2 regions of the Synechococcus sp. CCY9201 genome follow, and region 2 is predicted to be linked to the other one. Evidence: predicted binding sites of a transcription regulator. Region 2 holds the regulator's gene; the other holds the start of a gene.
What was found. The regulator NtcA, encoded in region 2, controls nitrogen genes in cyanobacteria. The targets are predictions, from matches to a motif close to GTANCNNNNGNTAC.
Positions count from the first base shown of each region.

Region 1 (11,598 bases), on a different contig from region 2:
CGATGGAACCTCCCAGAAAGATCTTGGCGGCCTCCACCATCTCGCCATCCTTGCGAGCCTTGGCACCCATCAGGCCAATCTGACCCATGTAGGGCTGGCCGCAGGCGTTGGGGCAACCGGTCCAGTGCATGCGGACAGCCTCAGGGAGATCGATCCTCGTCTCCAGCGCATCGAGAACATCCTGGGCCAGGCCCTTGGTGGGGATCAGGGCAAAGCTGCAGTAGGCATTGCCGGTGCAGCTCACCGCCTCGGCCTGCAGGGCTCCGGGATCGAGACGGAAGCGTTGTAGCAGCGGCTCCTGCTGCAGCGCCTCCAGGCGGTCAGTCGGCACATTCGGCAACAGCACGTTCTGGGCTTCGGTCAGACGCAGCTCTCCGCTGCCATAGGTGCACGCCAGGCGCGCCAGCTCAAACAGGTCGGCGCCACGGAACCGGCCCATCGGCACATGCAGGCCCACCCAATGCAGGCCGTCCTGCTTCTGGGCATGCACCCCCAGACCATCACGCGGGGCGCGGCAGACGAGGTTGCTGCCATCGTGCGGCCGGACCGTGTCGGCCGCCGCGATACCGGCGAATGCAGCGAACCGGGCGAGCACGGCGGTGCGGTAGTCGTCGAGCCCCAGGGCATCAATCAGATACATCAACCGGCTCTTGTTGCGCACCTCCCGGTTGCCCTGATCCTCGAAGTGGCGAAGCACCGCAAGCGTGAATGTGGGCAAGTGCTCCGGAGGAAGCCACACGCCCAGCGGGAGAGCCAGGGCATTGCGCTGGGCGGAGAAGAAGCCTCCAACCATCACCGTGAAGCCAAGCTCACCACCACTGGCCCCACCGCTCCAGGCCGGAAGAAAGGCAAGATCGTTATGCAGAAGGAAACTGTCTGGCGCCCCTCCCACCGCCACATTGAACTTGCGGGGCAGGTTGCGGGGACCATCCGGAGCGAAGAGCCGCTCCTGAATCGCGCTCACCAGTGGTCGTGTATCGAAAACCTCCTCGGGATCAATGCCGGCCAGTGGATTGCCGGTGATGTTGCGGGGATTGTCGTGGCCGGATTGACGGCTGGTGAGGCCCACCCGCTCCATCGCCGCCAGCAGCGGGGCCATGTCTTCGAACAACAACCCCCGCAGCTGCAGGTTCTGGCGGGTGGTGATGTCGGCGCTGCCATGCTCGCCGCAGCGATCCACGGCTTCGGCCAGCACCTCCAACTGCTCCGCCTGAATCACACCATTGCGCAGCCGCAGCCGCAGCATGAAGCGCCCCGGCGTAACCGGCCGGAAAAAGATGCCCAGCCACTTGAGATGAATGGTGAGGGTGGCCTCATCCAGGGATTCCCACCCCTGTAGAGCGAGATCTGCAAGCTGGGGCTCCAGATCGAGGCCACAGAAGTCGGCTTTGGCCTGCTCGAGTTTACTGAGCTTGGGCTCAGCTGACAGATCGGTTACGGGAGGGGTCTGCATAAAGAAGTAGCGCGCCCATACGGCGCCGGAACAGGAAGCGGCGGAGGGATGACGTGACCTCGAAAGCCCCACCACGCCGGCATCCAGCAGAGCGGTGGGGCCGGCGAGCGCCAATGAGGGATACGCAGCCGGCAAGAGTCGTCGGAGACGGCAGCCGAAACAGCAGCGCCAGTACCCGAATCACGCGATCGCCACATCCTGAGGCGGAAGCTTCAGGGCTCGTGTCACTACCGCTACGGAATCTCGCCGCGCCCCCATCCCAGCTCCCAGACCAGGCTGGCCCGGGACACTCCCTGAATCCGACCCGCCGAGACTCAGCGTTCGCCGAGGGTCTGCCAGAGCGTCGCCTGATGGGCAATCACCGGCGCCGGAGCCGACCGGGAAGCCGCTCCCGAGGAGCGCGGCAGCGAAGCCAGCAGCTGAACAGCGAGCGAGCCCACCACGAACATGCCAAGGAAGGCGAGGGCCACCCCCAGGGGCGAGGCCTGGGCGCGGGTGACCTGCAGCGGCGCAGCCATGGCAGCAACCAAGCTGATGAATGGCGTCAGTATGAGCGGCCCGAATCCTGGAGAGGCGCCGCCTCCGAGAGGCCTGCGAAGGGGGCGGCCGCCTGGGAGGCCCTCAGATCCAGAACGCTCCAGCCATGCAGGACACCGAGCAACAGTCCAAAGGAAGCGGCGAGACGCACGGGAACAGGGGACGTTCGGGTGACTCTCTCGGCCCACGACGCGCCTCGATGCAATGGTTGGTACCGAACCGATCGACCTGATCGCCCCCTCGCCTCTTCAGGAAAGAATCAGTATCGCTTGATACTTCTTCGCAGTGATGGGCTGACACCGTCCGCTTGGGCCCCGTGCGGCTCAGGCCACAACCCGCACAGTTCCGCATTCAGCTGTGGAAAATACTGGTGCTGGTGGATTCAGTGCCGACCGTCCATGTTGATGCCAGCCACCTCGAATCCCGCGCCAGATCCCACGACCACCCTGGAAGCCGCAGCAGCATTTGCCAGACAGCCCAGTGATGAACGCCAGCGATTCAAGCTCTATCTCAAGAAAATCGGCAGCGGTGAGCACACCAGCCAGGGCCTCAGCCGCAGCGAAGCGCGGGATGCTCTGGAGCTGATGCTGCGCGGCCTGGCCAGTCCAGCCCAGATCGGTGCCTTCCTGATCGCCCACCGGATTCGACGACCGGAGACCCAGGAACTCGCCGGCATGCTGGATCTCTACAGGGACCTCGGCCCCGCCCTCCACACCACTGAGCGAGCGGTCAGCTTCGGCATGCCCTTTGATGGCCGCACCCGCACAGCGCCGATCTACCCGCTGACCAGCCTGGTGCTGGCTGCCGCCGGCCTGCCGGTGGTGCTGCAGGGCGGAAGCCGGATGCCGGTCAAATACGGGGTGACGGCCATGGAACTGTTCGCCTCCCTGGGCCTCGATCTGCTGCACCTGCCGCTGGCCACCGTTCAGGAGGGGCTCACTCAGCAGCGGTTGGCCCTGATCCATCAGCCCGATCATTTTCCCCTGGCGGAGCGGCTCACCGAGATTCGGGAAGATCTGGGGAAGCGCCCACCCGTCGCCAGCCTCGAACTGCTCTGGACCGCCCACCGCGGTCCCCATCTCCTGGTGAGCGGCTTCGTGCATCCCCCCACCGAATCGCGGGCATGGAAAGCACTGGATCTGACGGGCGAGGAGGAGGTGATCACCGTGAAAGGCCTGGAAGGCAGCACAGACCTGCCGATCAGCCGGGCCTGCATCACCGCCCGTGCGCGGGGTGACCAGATCGAGCGGATGATCCTCCATCCCCGTGACCATGGCTGCTACGACAACGATGTGCCCTGGCTCGAGCTGGACAGCTGGAGTCAACAGGCGCTGGCGGCCCTGGGCGGACAGGGCCCGCTGACAACGGCTCTGATCTGGAATGCAGGCGTCTATCTCTCTCTGGCGGGGGTGCAGGCCGATCTCGAGCGTGGCCTGGCCATGGCCCGGAACCTGGTGAACAGCGGCGCCGGTCTGACCCAGCTGCAGCGTCTGATCCAGTGGAGGGCCGATGCGTCCTGACCAGGCCAGTCAGGGCAGCCATTGCTTTGATTTTGAGCACGACTTCGTCGGCAACTGGCGCTGCATCCCTCTCTGTGTGAGGCGCAAACTTGATCTGGCCGGCATCAAACTTCGCCTCAGCCACTGGCTGGCGATGCCCGAAGCGGCGCGGCAGGAGCTGGTGCTCTGGGGCGACGATGCCGAGGCACTCCGGGCCCTGGCCACCCATCTGAAGCAGTGCACCCGGGAGATGCCGGATGGCGAAGCCACAGACCTGCCGGTAGCCAGCCAGGAACCATGGCAGCAGGGAGGTGAACCGCCCATGGCGGCAACGACGGCGGCCGCCGAGCTGGGATACAGCCTCACGCCGGAGGGCTGGCTTGCCCTGTCGGAACTGGAACGCTTCGCCCTCTGCAAGCTGGCCCGCCCCGGGCACGACCATCACAACCTGGCGGCTGCGCTGGCGGAAATCTTCCCCTGAAGCTGCTCGCGACTGCGCCGCCGCACACACACCGCCGCTGCCTTGAGTTCAGGCTGCTTCGAGATCGGGCAGGCCTGCTCATGCAACAGGGCATTCACTTCACAGGCCTGCTCCTGCATGAATCCCCAGTGCATCGGCAGAAAAACCGTGCCTGGCCGAATCCGTTCGGTGATGTCGACCCTGGCGGTGATGCTGGCCCGCCGCGAGGTGATCGAGGCCAGGGCTCCGCTCTCCAGCCCCAGGGACTCCGCATCGTCGGGATGGATCTCCAGCAGGGGTTCGGGATGCATCGCCGTGAGCCGGGGAACACGGGCCGTGCGGGTCATGGTGTGCCAGTGGCCGAGGTAGCGCCCCACCGTGAGTACCAGGGGATAGGCCTCACTGGGGGGTTCCGCCAGCCCCAGCGGCTGCTCGGCGATCAGGCGGGCGCGCCCACTGGGGGTCGCGAAGCGCCAATCGGTGTACAGCCGCCGGGCTTCGGTGGTGGGCTCGGTGCCGATCGGAAAGGGCCACTGCTGGGGCCCCTCCAGACGGAGAAGATCGTGGCTCAGACCGGAGACATCGCAAAGACGACCGGCGGTGAGCTGCACGAACTCGGCATAGACCTCAGCGGCTGAGGCATAGGTGAACTGATCCACAAAACCAAGGCGGCGACCCACCTCGGCAAACACCTGCCAATCGGCACGCGCCTGGCCGGGAGCGGGGCGGAAGCAGGGGCAGAGGGTGACCCGTCGCTCGGAGTTGGTCATGGCACCCTCCTTCTCGCTCCACTGGGCAGCGGGCAGGATCAGATGGGCGTACTGAGCTGTTTCCGTCTCCGCATAGGCCTCGCTCACCACCACCAGGGGACAACGCAGCAGCGCCGCCTTGACCCGTTCAAGATTGGGCAGGCTCACCAACGGATTGGTGGCGGCGACCCACCAGAGATCGAGTTCGCCCGCCTCCATCGCTTCCACCTGCTGCCAGGCCGTGAGCCCGGGGGCGGGGCTGATCGCACCAGGCTGGAACCCCCAGACCTGCTCCACCGCCCGGCGATGCAGAGGATCCGCGACCGTGCGATAGCCGGGCAGGAGATGGGAGAGGCCACCGGCCTCCCTCCCCCCCATCGCATTGGGCTGTCCCGTGAGCGAGAACGGTCCGGCGCCGACACGGCCGATCTGACCGGTGATCAGATGCAGGTTGATGATCCCCGCCACGGTGGCAGTGCCTTCGACGCTCTGGTTCACGCCCATGGACCAGAGGCTGAGCACCGGACCGTCACCACCCCAAAGGGAGGCCACAGCCTGCAACTGCTCCTCGGTGATGCCACAGATCCGCGTCACCCGATCGGGAGTCCAGGCCTGGATCAACTGCGCATAGGCCGCAAAACCCTCGGTTTCCCCCTCGATGAACTCAAAATTGATCCATGCCTGCCGCAACAGCAGATGGCCAATTCCGTGCAGCAGCACGAGATCGGTGCCTGGGCGAATCGGCAGATGCAGATCGGCGGCGGCAGCGGTGGCGGTGGCGCGCGGATCCACCACCACCAGCTGCAGGGATCCAGGCTGGCGCCGTTTGCGCTTGAGCAGACGTTGGAACAGAACCGGATGGCACTCCGCCATGTTGGTGCCGATCAGAAAGGCGACGCCGCAGTGGTCAAGGTCGTCATAACTGCAGGGCGGGCCATCAGAGCCCAGGCTGCGGGCATAGCCGGCCACAGCCGAACTCATGCACAGGCGTGAATTGGCATCAAAATTGTTGGTACCGATCGCCCCCTTCAACAGTTTCTGGGCGAGGTAGTAGTCCTCGGTGTGAAACTGGCCGGAGCCATACATGGCGATCGCGTCTGCCCCCTTGCCAGCCAGACTCGCCTTGATCTGGTGCACAATCCGATCCAAGGCCAGATCCCACGAGATCGGCGCCAACGGATCATCCAGGCTGGCGCGATAGAGGGGCTGCAGCTGCCTTCCCCCATCCAGCGTGTCGCAGACCGTGGCTCCCTTGACGCAGACCTGTCCGAGACTGGAGGGATGCTGCCGATCGCCCCGGGCACCCCAGACCGGCAGGCCATCGTCACCTCGACGGGTGGGCTTGCCTTTCGAGGCCGGCGGCATCAGCTCAAGCCCGCACCCAACTCCGCAATAGGGGCACTGGGAGCGCAGGGAGGAGGCAGCGGAATCAACCATGAACAGACAACGATCACAATGGAAAAGGCAGGCCATCGGCCTGCCTGATGTCGACGGTCGTGGTGGAGAACCAGGCCTCAAAACAGCGGGCAATCAGCCCGCGGGGGAGGCGGCAGCAACGGCTTCACCCTCATGCTGATCAGCGAAGGAGCCCTTGGGCTCATTGAGGAAGAAGTAACACATGAAGCCCACGATCAAGCCAGCCACTCCCAGGATCTGGAAGAAGGCACTGTTGGAGGCAGCAATCACTTCAGGCGAAGGCTCCGCCGAAGCGCCACCCATCCAGACGGGCAGCAGGCTGTAGATCGTGAGGTAAGCCACGGCCCCCACATTGCCGTAAGCCCCGACCATGCCAGCGATCTGGCCGGTGACCCGGCGCTTGACCAGAGGCACCATGGCAAAGGTGGAGCCTTCGCCAGCCTGCACAAAGAACGAGCAGGCCATCGTGAGCACCAGGGCCAGGGCAATGCCAGCATTGCCGGTGAAAGTGCCGGGCTTGATCATGCTCATCACCAGATAGCCGATACCCAGGCCGATGGTGAGAAATCCCATGGTCGACTTGCGTGAACCGAGCTTGTCGGACAGCAGGCCGCCGCCAGGTCGGGCGATCAGGTTCACGAAGGCAAAAGCGGAGGCCAGGATGCCCGCCGTTGCCTTGGGAAGGTCAAAGGTGGTTTCAAAGAAGGTGGGAAGCATCGACACCACCGCCAGCTCGGACCCGAAATTGACGATATAAGTGAGCTCCAGGATCGCCACCTGCTTGAACTGATAGCGATCGTCCTTGTCGTAGGTGCGTTGACCCAGGATCAGGGCCTTGTTGGTTCGGATAATGCCCCAGGTCTGGAAGACAAAGAAAACCAGCACCAGGAGCAGGGCAATCGTATATCCACCCGCATCAAGGAACTTCACTTTCTGGAGGCGCCAGGCCAGCACCGCCAGGATCGCCGCGAAGGGCACATTCATGCCGATCAGACCCCAGAAATCCTTGATCGATGTCACCTCGAGACCAGCAGTCTTAAGGGGCTTTTGATAAGTTTTTCCGGGGGGCGTATCGGTGACATTAAAATAATAAATCAATCCATAGACGGCCGAAATGATGCCCGTCAAGGCAATTGCACCTCGCCAGTTCAGAACAGCACCATCCACTTCAAAACCGCCGGAGAATGACAGCCAGCCGGCCACGATCACCAGGGTCAAGGCAGAGAAAGCCGAGCCGAAATTTCCCCAGCCGCCATAAATCCCTTCGGCAACGCCAATCTCCTTGGGGGGAAACCATTCAGCCACCATTCGGATGCCGATCACAAACCCGGCGCCCACGATAGAAAGCAACAAGCGGGCCACAACCAGCTGGTTGAAATCCTGAGCGGCCGCAAACATCAGACAGGGGATCGCCGAAAACACCAACAACGTGGAGTAGGTAATTCGGGGTCCAAACTTGTCGAGCAGCATTCCAATCAGAATGCGGGCGGGCACTGTCAGGGCAACGTTGCAAATCGCCAGGGTGCGGATCTGAGGAACGCTGAGCCCAAATTCGGCCTTGACCGTGGTGGCCAGGGGTGCAAGGTTGAACCAGACAACGAAAGTAAGGAAAAAGGCAAACCAGGTGAGATGCAGTGTCTTATATCTGCCCTGGAGTGACCAGAGTTCGGCAAGCATGTGAAATCAAGATGGCGACCCTCACCTCTCGAAAATCGGGCGGAGCCTTTGAGCGGCGCACCATGCCAACCGCTCAGGCATTAGACCAGCTCACACCAAACCCGCGATGTAGCCACAGTTACGGATGGTCATCGAGCAGCCTTCATGCCGGACTGCATCGCTGCTTGTATCGATCCAGGAAGACAGACAAGGAAGACAGAGCAATGGTTCAGCCACCCTCCTTGGCATTCTCAAGCCATCTGATCAGCGAATGTCATGACAAGACCTCTGACGATTGTGGACGGCAGCGTGATCCTCGCAAGCAACAGCTACTGCCGAAATCCACCGGCTGAGCAGTGCTGATCCTTGCTGCGCAGCTGCCTGCTGAGCGGTGGTGACAGCCACCGCATGGGCCGCGACAAGGCCCTGTTGCCCCATCCGGCCGGCGGCACCTGGCTGGAGCGGGGGCTGCGGCGGCTGGCCGCCCTGGAGCAGCCGATCACCCTCTGCAGCCGCCATTCGTCCCACCTGGCCCTGGCCGCAGGGTTGGCGCAGCCCCTGGGCGTGCCCTTGGATTGCTTCGAGGAACCACCCCCCTGGCGAGGGCCGCTGCGGGCCCTGGCGCGGCTGATGCACCGGCACCCGGACGACGCAATCCTGCTGCTGATGCCAGTGGACATGCCCTGGCTGGAGACCCAGAGCCTGCGGCAGCTGCTCGAAGCCGCAGACCAACACCCCCACCAGTTCTGCCTCGCCCACGACGGCCAGCGCCTGCAGCCCCTGCTGGGGGTCTACCCGAACACGCCAACCGTGCGCCGCGATCTGGAGGATTGGCTGGCACTGGGCCATCGCCGCCTGCAGGGCTGGCTGGATCGCCAGCCGGTGCTGCCGGTGAGGCTGGAGCCCTCCCAGCTGAGGAACTGCAACCATCCGCACGACTGGCCCCACGACGGGCCAGCCGCACGACCGGACAAGGCAGCCGGGCCGTGACTCGCCAGCCCAAGGCGGAACCCGGCAGGCTGGGCGGAGCCGAAGCCTCAAGGGCTGATGCCCGCGTGGACCCTGCCGCCTCAGACCCCCCAGTCCCTCTGCTCGATCGCCACCACCGCGCGCCGGGGGTGCTGCGGCTGTCGCTCACGGCCCGCTGCAACCTGGCCTGTCCCTACTGCTGCCCGGACGATCGGGATCCGCCCGAGCTGCTGACCCTGGCGGAACGGCGGCAGCTGATCGAAACCGCCGCCGGGCTGGGCTTCTCCTCGCTGCGGCTCACGGGCGGGGAGCCACTGCTCTATGCACCGCTCGAGGAGCTGATCAGCAGCCTGCAGCCGCTGAAAGGTGGTGCCGCCAGCGGACAAAGCAACCGCGGCCAGGGCAGCCAGCTGCGCGAGATCGCCCTGACCAGCAACGGGGCGCTGCTCACGGCGGAACGGGCCAGGGCGCTGCGGCAGGCCGGGCTGGATCGGATCACGCTCAGCCTTGATGGCACCGATGGCGCCAGCGTGGCCCGGATGGCCGGTCTGGACAGCACCGCCCCGCCTGCAAAGGCCGAGGCGGCACGGGGGGAGCGGCTGCTGCAGCGGGTGCTGGAGGCGATCGAGCATGCCCGCGCCGCCGGCTTCGATCCGGCCCGGGGGGAGCTGAAGCTCAACGCGGTGATCGCCCGCGGCCGCAACGACGACCAGCTGATCCCGCTGGCGGCCCTGGCGCGTCAGCGGGGGGTGGAGTTGCGCCTGATCGAGTTCATGGATGTGGGCAACCGCAACGGCTGGGACCCGCAGCAGGTGCTCAGCGCCGCCGAGATGGTGCGGCGCATCGGAGCCCACTGGCCGCTGCAACCGGTGGGGCGTCCGGCCCAGGGCACCGCCAGCCGCTGGCGCTACCTCGACAACCCAGGGTCTTCAGCCGGCGCCGCGCCGCTGCATGTGGCGGTGGTGGCCTCGATCAGCGCCCCCTTCTGCGGCGATTGCAATCGCCTGCGGGTCACCTCCGACGGCGTGGCCTACACCTGCCTGTTCGCCAGCGGCGGCAGCGACCTCAAACCCTGGCTCCGGCCAAGTACAGCCGCAGCGCCGGATGCGGCGGGACTGCGGGCTGCGATCGGGGCACTCTGGCAACAGCGGCAGGACCGCTACAGCGAAGAACGTAGGGAGGCCGTTGGCACGACCGCGGGCCGAGCCACTCCGGCAGAGATGGCCTACCTCGGGGGCTGAGGCTGACCCCATGAGCTTCAGCCCAGCACCGCCTCCACCACGCTGATCGGCGACGGTGTGGCGGTGATCGCCTCAAGACGCAGGCCGGCCCGCTCCAGCAGCTGGGCGTACTCGCCGGGGGTGCGCTCGCGGCCACCTTCGGTCATCACGAGCATATTCAGGTCGAGCATCTTGGCGGGGGCCGGATCGTTGCCCGGCGGAATCACCTGCTCGAGGATCAGCACCCGGCCGCCGGGGGCAAGGCCGGCGCGGATGTGGCCCAGGATCGTGAGGCAGGCGTCATCGCCCCAGTCGTGGAGGATGTGCTTGAGCAGGTAGGCGTCAGCTCCAGCCGGCACGGAGTGGAAGAAGTCGCCGGAAGCGACCTGGAAGCGCCCCTCCAGCTCCGGCGCAACCACCACCGGCTCCACCACGGAGGGCTGATCGAACAGGGTGCCGCGCAGGTGCCCGTGGTGGCGCAGCACCGCCTGCAGCAGCTGACCCCGGCCACCGCCCACGTCGACCAGGTGGGTGATGGCGCTGAAGTCGTAGGCCGCCAGCAGGCCCTGGGTCTCCACGCGGGAGAAGTCGGTCATGGCGCCGTCGAAGATGGCGCCGCGCTCGGGGTTGTGGCCGTACCAGGGGAAGACGGGTTCGCCGTAATGGTGGCGGAAGGCGCTCTCGCCGGTGCGCACGCTGTGGAGCAGGTCGGCCCAGGCGTCGTAGTGCTCACCGCCGAGCATCCGAACGAACTGGCGCTGGGAGGCGGGATGGTCGCTGCGCAGCAGGTCGGCCAGGGGGGTGAGCACGAAGCAGCGCGGCTCGGTTTCGGCGAACAGGCCCAGGCTGGCCAGGCCCCGCAGCAGCCGGAACAGGGCATCGGCATCGGCGCCGCATTGGGCGGCGAGCTCCTCGGCGGTCAGGCCCTCGGGGTTGGCGGCGGCCAGATGGTCGGCGAGCTCCAGTTCGGCAGCCACGTGGATCATCTGGGTGACCCAGTTACCGCTGGCGAGCTGGAGAAAGTGGCTGGTGAGATCCGCGCGGGGGTCCATCGGGCCGGAACGGGGTGCCGTTGCTCTATAAGCCCCAGCACGAGACCGTGGGCCAGAGCGGAGCGATCCACCAGGCTGAGGGTGGTATTGCCTCACCGCCATGGCCCGTGCGAGCCAGCGCCTGGCCGCCAATGCGGGCGGCCCCTTCTACGTGGATGCCAGCTGCATCGACTGCGGCACCTGCTGGCAGTTCGATCCGGCCCACTTCGCCCCCACCGGCAGCAGCTCGCACGTCTGGGCCCAGCCCCAGGGCGATGTCGAGACCCGCGCCGCCCTGCTGGCGCTGCAGGCCTGCCCGGTGGGGGCGATCGGCACCAGCCGGAACCTGCTGGCGCTCACACCAGCCGATGGCTTCCCATCGCTGGTGGTGAGCCTGCCGCAGGGGGAGGTGCACTACTGCGGCTGGGCCTCGCGCCAGAGCTTCGGGGCGAGCAGCTGGCTGATCACCCGGCGACGCCCCGATGGCAGCTCAGACAACGTGCTGATCGATTCACCGCGCTGGAGCGCAGCGCTGGCCCGCCGGATCGAGGCCCTGGGAGGTGTGAGCCGCATCCTGCTCAGCCACCGCGACGATGTGGCCGATCACC
Region 1 covers NZ_JAYGIC010000155.1:27,764-39,361, reverse strand. The annotation lists gene VB716_RS15050 (ferredoxin--nitrite reductase) at 1-1,453, opposite strand, end outside; gene VB716_RS15045 (hypothetical protein) at 1,768-1,971, opposite strand; gene VB716_RS15040 (hypothetical protein) at 1,998-2,141, opposite strand; gene VB716_RS15035 (anthranilate phosphoribosyltransferase family protein) at 2,395-3,510, shown strand; gene VB716_RS15030 (nitrate reductase associated protein) at 3,500-3,970, shown strand; gene VB716_RS15025 (nitrate reductase) at 3,931-6,135, opposite strand; gene VB716_RS15020 (MFS transporter) at 6,229-7,791, opposite strand; gene VB716_RS15015 (molybdenum cofactor guanylyltransferase) at 8,137-8,760, shown strand; gene VB716_RS15010 (GTP 3',8-cyclase MoaA) at 8,859-9,980, shown strand; gene VB716_RS15005 (methyltransferase) at 9,998-11,011, opposite strand; gene VB716_RS15000 (MBL fold metallo-hydrolase) at 11,112-11,598, shown strand, end outside.
Region 1: a site for NtcA is predicted at 7,900-7,913, ahead of VB716_RS15015 (molybdenum cofactor guanylyltransferase). Genes of this name have one in related genera too.

Region 2 (6,784 bases):
CTGCTGCCCAGTACCGCTTCAGAGCTGGCGGGCCGGCCGATGAGCAGCCGGGAGCTGGAGGATCCCGGCCTCAACGCCCGCCTCGGCGCCCTCTATCTGCACCAACTGGCTCGCCAGTGGGATCAGCAGCTCCTGCCGATGATCGCCAGCTACAACGCCGGCCCGGGGGCCGTGACCGGCTGGCTGGCCGACCCGGCTGAACGGCGCCGCCTGCGGGACGAACCGGAACTCTGGGTGGAGGCGATCCCCTATCCGGAAACGCGGCTCTACGTGAAGAAGGTGCTGGGCAACCTCTGGAGTTACAGCCAGGGGACTGCCACGATCAGGCCGAAGCCCCCAACGCCTGGCCGTGGGTGCTCAGCCAGCGTCCTGCCATGAGGCCACTCAGCACCAGGATGTTGAGCACCAGAACCATGGTGGTGGAGGAGGGGACCACCCGGATCCGCACCAGATCCAGACGGGCCAGCAGCACGGCCGGCGCCAGGATCAGCACATTGGCCAGGATGTTGAGGTGCAGGAGATAAAGACCGGCCAGGGTGACCAGCAGCAGGCTCACCACCAGGCTCACCACCCGGCTGGCGGCCATGAGCTGCGACAGACGGAACAGGAGTAGATCCGGCATCGTGCAGATCACCACCACCACCACGGCGTGCAGATACTCCACCAGCAGGATGAAGTGGCCGGGACTTGAAAAGCGCTGGCTCAACTCCGGCAGGGTGAGGGTCCAGTGCATGCCGAGATAGACACTCACCCCGATCAGCAGGAGCACGAGGGGAGCCCTGAACGGCAGGGCGATCAGGCGCAGCACTGAATTCATGGCCGATCCAGGGTCATGGCTGATCCAGCACCAGGGCGATGGCCTCGAGCGGGCAGCTGGGGATGCACTGCTCACAGACGAGACAGCGGTCCGCCTCGAAGTTCAGCCTCCAGACCGGCGCTTCGCAACGCAGGGCTCCACTGGGGCAGATGGCGGTACAGATGCCGCAATCGACGCAGCGCTGGGCATCGATCCGGATCTCCCCAGGGGCACGGTTGAGGGCCAGCCCCTGGCTCTCCAGCCAGGCCTCAGCGGCCTCCAGCTCGTCGATGTCACCGGAGAGCTCCACCACCATGGTGCCGCTCTGATTCGGCGCGATCTGGGCCCGCAAAATCTTGGCGGCGATGTCGAAGTCGACAGCAAGCCGGTAGGTGATCGGCTGGTGCACCGCTTCCCGGGGGAAATGCAGCGTGAGGCGTCGTTTCACGGGGCCGCATCCTCAGGGCAGGACGCTAGCAAGGCTGTCCAGGTCAGGGCTGACGCGGAACTGCCAGAGTGCCGGCTGGCTCCCTGCGGCAGATGGCGAACCCAAGCGACCCTTCCCCGCCCTCAAGCCCCCTGGGCCGACGCGAGCGGGTGCTGCTGGCGGTGATCGCCGCGGCGCTGGCGGTGGCGTTGGTGTGGTTGCGGGGAGGTCTCCATCCGGAGGCGCCGCTGGAGCAGCTGGCCCGCCGGTCGCTGGATCTGCCGGTGGCCCTGAGCAACGGCCGCCCCAGCCTGGTGGAGTTCTACGCCGACTGGTGCGAGGCCTGCCGATCGATGGCGCCGGCCATGGAGGCGGTGGAGCGGCAGCATCGTGATCGGCTCAACGTGGTGCTGCTCAATGTCGACAACCCGCGCTGGCTGCCGGAGATCGAGCGCTATGAGGTGAACGGCATTCCCCAGCTGGAACTGTTCGACAAGACCGGCCAATCCGTGGGCCGCTCCCTCGGAGCCCGCAGCGCCCCTGAACTGAACGCCCTGGTCGAGGCCCTGATCGATGGCACGCCGCTGCCACGCCTGGCCGGCGTCGGCGCCGTGAGCACTCTGGCCGACACGGCCCAGGCACCGGCCGTGATGGCGGATCCCCGCAGCCACGGCTGACGCCCTGTCCACCCAAGCACCCACGCCCCTCCCCATGGATCCCCGCTTCCGGGTCGCCCTGATCGCCGCCACTCCCGAGCCGCAGCGGTGCGTCTATGCGGCCATGCATCAGGACTACAGCGAGGGCTTCGTCGCCGCCGACCCCAGCAGCTGGCCCGAGGAGGCCAAGGCCGGGGAGATCTGCATCAAGCGTCTGCTGGCAGGTGAGCGCGGCCACTTCGGACCACTGGAGCATGCGCAGATTGTTCTCAATGTGGGCTGGTTCCCCCACTCGGTGATGCAGCAGGCCCGCACGCATCGGGTGGGCGTGAGCTTCGATGTGCAATCGATGCGCTACACGGGCGAACGCATCTGTCGCGCCGCCGATGGGGCGATGGAGCTGGAGGAGGTGTTCTACCTGCGGCCGGTGGGCTCTTACAGCGACCGTCAGGGCAAGCGCTACCTCTACAGCGAGGAGCAGCGGGCGATCGATCTGCAGCTCTGCCAACAGGCCGCTGAGCGCTACCGCGACCTGCTGGCGGCTGGCTTTGCCGAAGAGCATGCCCGCGGCATCCTGCCGTTCGATTACCGCCAGCACTTTGTGGTGAGCTTTTCGCTGCGGGCCTTCCTCCACTTTCTCGATCTGCGGGCCAAGCTCGATGCCCAACAGGAAATCCGCGCCCTCTGCGATCTGATGTGGCCCCACCTGGAGCGATGGGCACCTGAATTTGCTGACTGGTACGCGAAAAGCCGGCTGCACAAGGCCCGTCTTGCCCCCTGAGCAGCGATCCTTCGCCAAACTTGAAGTTGCCTGATCGCCTCTCTACCTGGCAGCTCCCGTGTTCCCTCCCGTCCGCGACTCACTGCTCCTGACCCTGCTCGGGATGGCTGTGGCCACAGGCGGGCTGGCCGGATCGGCAGGCCATGCCCAGATGCTTCTGGATGCGGCAGGAGCCGGATCGGTCCAAGGCATTCTGCAGCAGCAGGGTGGGGCAGGCTATGGCCAAGTCCTGGACAAGATTCGCCAGCGCCTCTCCAACGAGTCCGGGGCAACACTCAGAAATCCACAGAGTGCCGCGGGCTCAGGGAGCAGCAGCACCCCCCCGGTCGAGACCTCCGGGGCGGCAGTGGCAGCACCCACCACAGGCTCAGATCCAGTGTTCTGGATCAACGACCAGCCCGTCCTCCTGTGCAGCAGCGGTTTTCCCTGCCTGGGCGCTATTCAGCGAGCCATGGGGTTGAACGGACGCTCACGGAACAGAGCATGGCGCCATTGATCCTCATGGCCTGGCAGGCCATGAGGACCGCAGAGCAGCAGGATGACGGGCTCTTCATTGCCCGGGCTACCAGTCGGTTCAGACCCTGGCCAGGGTGACCCGCTCGGGCTGATCCTGATACTTTCCGGCACGATCCTGGTAGGTGGTGTCGCAGGGATCGCCTTCGAAGAACAGCAGTTGACAGATACCTTCGTTGGCATAGATGCGGCAATCTGCGCCGGAAGAATTGCTGAATTCAAGCGTGAGATGGCCCTCCCACCCCGCTTCAGCGGGTGTGGTGTTGACGATGATGCCAAGCCGGGCGTAAGTGCTCTTTCCCAGGCAAATTACCGTGATGTTGGGCGGCACCCTCAGCTTCTCCATCGCAACGCCAAGGCCATAGGAATGGGCCGGCAGAATGAAAAAGGCGCCATCGATGTCCTCATGCAGGGGGGCCGGCTCCAGATTGGCTGGATTGAACCGCTTCGGGTTCATTACCGTGCCGGGGACATGGCGAAAGATCAGAAACTCCTGCGACGACAGACGCAGGTCGTAGCCATAGGAGGAACAACCAAAGCTGAGCACCGGTGCGCTGGAGGTCTCGGGTTCGAGATGCCTCACCAGATGGTCTTCAAAGGGATGGATCATGCCGGCATCGGCCCGCTCCTTGATCCAGCGGTCGTTCTTGAGCATCAGCCGCGGCGCAGTTGGGTGACCTGATCGGCCATGGCCATCAGAGCGGCGGGCATCGCCGGGCCCGTCAGGATGACATCCAGCTGAGCCGGCCGCTGTTCCAGCACCTCGGTGACATCCAGAAGAGACAGATAACCCAGCTCGATCGCCAGCCCCAGTTCATCAAGCACCATCAGATCCACGGCGCCCGCCAGCAGCTGCTGGCGGCTGAAATCCCACACCTCCCGGACAGCCGCCAGGGCAAGGTCCTGCTCGGCTTCAGCCTGCAGGGGCGCCGCAAGGCAGGCGGGCACCGCCGGCCGCAGCCACTGCAGGCGGCCGCAAAGCCAGAGACTGCGGCCCAGCCCCTGATCCACGCCACCTTTGAGAAACTGACTCACCAGGACGCGACTGCCCAGACCCGCCGTGCGCAGGGCCTGGCTGAACACGGCGCCGAAGCTGCCGCGGAAAGGGGCTGTGTGCACCTGAAGCAGCCCTTCGGCCTGAGGCACGGGCCGAAGGGGCACTACAGCGCGAGTCGCTGGGCGGACAGGGTCAGTTCGCTGCTCAGGCCGGGCCTCCAGCCGCTGACCCCGGACAGAGATGTCACCCCGCTGGGAGGGGCGATGGCTGCCCTGGGGGCTGGCAAGACTGGCGGTCATGGACATCCCGGAGGGCGATGGGGCCGGGCGAGCGGATCATTCCGGCCGACCTGGACAGGGACCGAAGCGATGGGATCGGACGCTGCGCTGGAACCTGAATGTAGCGGCATCTGCGCCCTGGACAAGCCACACACACCATCCCTGGTGGGAACAGACGGTTTCGCGGAAACGGCGGCACAGGCTGCGACAGGCGTCAACAGCCGCACAGGCCCAGAGCGCCAGGGGCTGGCGAGCGGGAGCGGAAGCGGAGGCCCTGACAGCAACCGTGTTGGTTGCTACAAGAAAGAGCAGGGTCGCTCCGTAGCTTCCCAGTTCCTGCCCCGCCGTCATGGTCGGCGCTACTCGCGGCTTCAGCCGTTACGCCCCCCCTCCCCCCAGCGGCTCCGCTGGCACCGGGTCGGGTGTGTCCGGCGGAGCCGGAGCCACCCTTCTCGAAGTGATGCGCGGTCTCGGCGGCAGCAGCGTCGAGACCGTGGAGCGTGGCAAAACCATTTTCTTTCCCGGAGATCCGGCCGAACGGGTCTATCTGCTGCGTCGCGGCGCCGTGCGGTTATCGCGGGTCTACGAATCCGGTGAAGAAATCACCGTGGCACTGCTGCGGGAAAACAGTCTGTTCGGTGTGCTGTCGCTGCTCACCGGGCAGCGATCCGATCGCTTTTATCACGCCATCGCCTTCACCCGCGTGGAGATGGTGACCGCTCCCGCCACCTCGGTCCGCCAGGCCATTGAGCGCGATGCCAGCGTCGGGCTATTGCTGCTGCAGGGCTTGTCCTCCCGCATCCTGCAGACCGAAACCATGATCGAAACCCTCACCCACCGGGACATGTCCTCCCGGCTGGTGAGCTTTCTGCTTGTGCTCTGCCGCGATTTCGGTGTGCCCAGTCAGGAGGGGATCACGATCGACCTGCGCCTCTCCCACCAGGCGATCGCCGAGGCGATCGGCTCCACCCGGGTGACGATCACGAGGCTGCTGGGCGACCTGCGCAACGACGGGCTGGTGCAGGTGGATCGCAAGAAGATCACGGTCTTCGACCCGATCGCCCTGGCCAAACGCTTCAGCTGACCGCCTCCACTCCAACCAGGTCAGCTGAGCAGATTGCGGTAGCGATCCAGCCAGCCCTGAGGCACGGCACCGAAACGCTCTGCCAGACGCTCCACCATCGGTAGATAGTCGCGCGCCATCTCCCGCTGAAAGCCCAGGGGGGGTTCCCGGCCGCCGGCGGCCACGTTGACGGCCGGCGGCAGACGCAGTCGCTCGTTCAAAGGGGGCGCGGCCAGAAAGTCGAACAGGTCGTCGGCGAAGGCTGCAGGATCACTGCTGAGCTGTTCGAAAAAGCAGCAGTGCAACTGAGCGGGCTGGAACACCGCCTCGACGGTCTCGATGGTGCGGAGGTAGTTGGAACGGCTCACGGCCCCGGGCATGCGGGCCTGCTCCAGCAGAGCGGCAATGTCGGCCTCACCGTCGAACTGGCCCTTGCGGACCCGGTTGCGGATCGCCGACCAGACCCTCAGCACGGGATCGCGCATCACGAACACCAGCCTCAGCTCCGGTGCCAGACGCTGCATCCGCTCCCACACCGGCCGCTCCAGGGTGGCGTAGGCGGGGGTGATCTCGCCGACCCGCTTGCCCTGGCGACGTCCCTGACCAAACAGGCGGCAATACCAGGCATCACTGCGCGGCAGGAACCAGTAGCGGCCGAACCAGCGGGGATCGCGGGCGAAACGCTTCAGGTCCCAGAACCTGGCGCGTCGCCGCTCATCGGCGTCGAACACGCCGAAGCGGATCTGGGGCTTGTCAAAGTAGTGGAGCTCCTTGACCGGCGTGAGCCACAGATCCGGATGCTGGCTGAGAACCCTGTGCAGCCAGGTGGTGCCGGAACGCTGGGCCCCGATCACCATGAAGTCCGGAACCATCGCGGTGCAAGCCGGGCGGGCCAGACATTAAACGACCCAGAAGCACCGACCGGACCACAGACATCGGAACAGCCCAAGGATCAGACCCGGCGGGACGCCTCCCCAGACTGTCCGCACCGTGCCGGACGACGGGGTCTGTGCTGCAGGATGCAGCCTTCGGATCCCCCGGATCCGAAGGCTGACAGCGGAACGACGGCGTGGTGAGGCAGCGATGACGGGTTGGTTGTTGATCCTGGTCCTGCTGGTGCTGGGCGGCGTGCTCTCCACCCTCGGTGATCGGCTCGGCAGCCGCGTGGGCAAGGCGCGCCTCAGCCTGTTCAACCTGCGACCGCGCCGCACCGCGGTGCTGATCACGGTGCTCACCGGATCGCTGATCAGTGCCATGTCCCTGGGCCTGATGC
Region 2 covers NZ_JAYGIC010000100.1:182-6,965, reverse strand. The annotation lists partial or broken gene VB716_RS10125 (lytic transglycosylase domain-containing protein) at 1-378, shown strand, start outside; gene VB716_RS10120 (hypothetical protein) at 323-817, opposite strand; gene VB716_RS10115 (NIL domain-containing protein) at 831-1,244, opposite strand; gene VB716_RS10110 (thioredoxin domain-containing protein) at 1,337-1,900, shown strand; gene thyX (FAD-dependent thymidylate synthase) at 1,935-2,660, shown strand; gene VB716_RS10100 (hypothetical protein) at 2,740-2,886, opposite strand; gene dcd (dCTP deaminase) at 3,235-3,828, opposite strand; gene VB716_RS10090 (cob(I)yrinic acid a,c-diamide adenosyltransferase) at 3,828-4,469, opposite strand; gene ntcA (global nitrogen regulator NtcA) at 4,798-5,532, shown strand; gene VB716_RS10080 (sulfotransferase) at 5,553-6,383, opposite strand; partial or broken gene VB716_RS10075 (DUF3084 domain-containing protein) at 6,595-6,784, shown strand, end outside.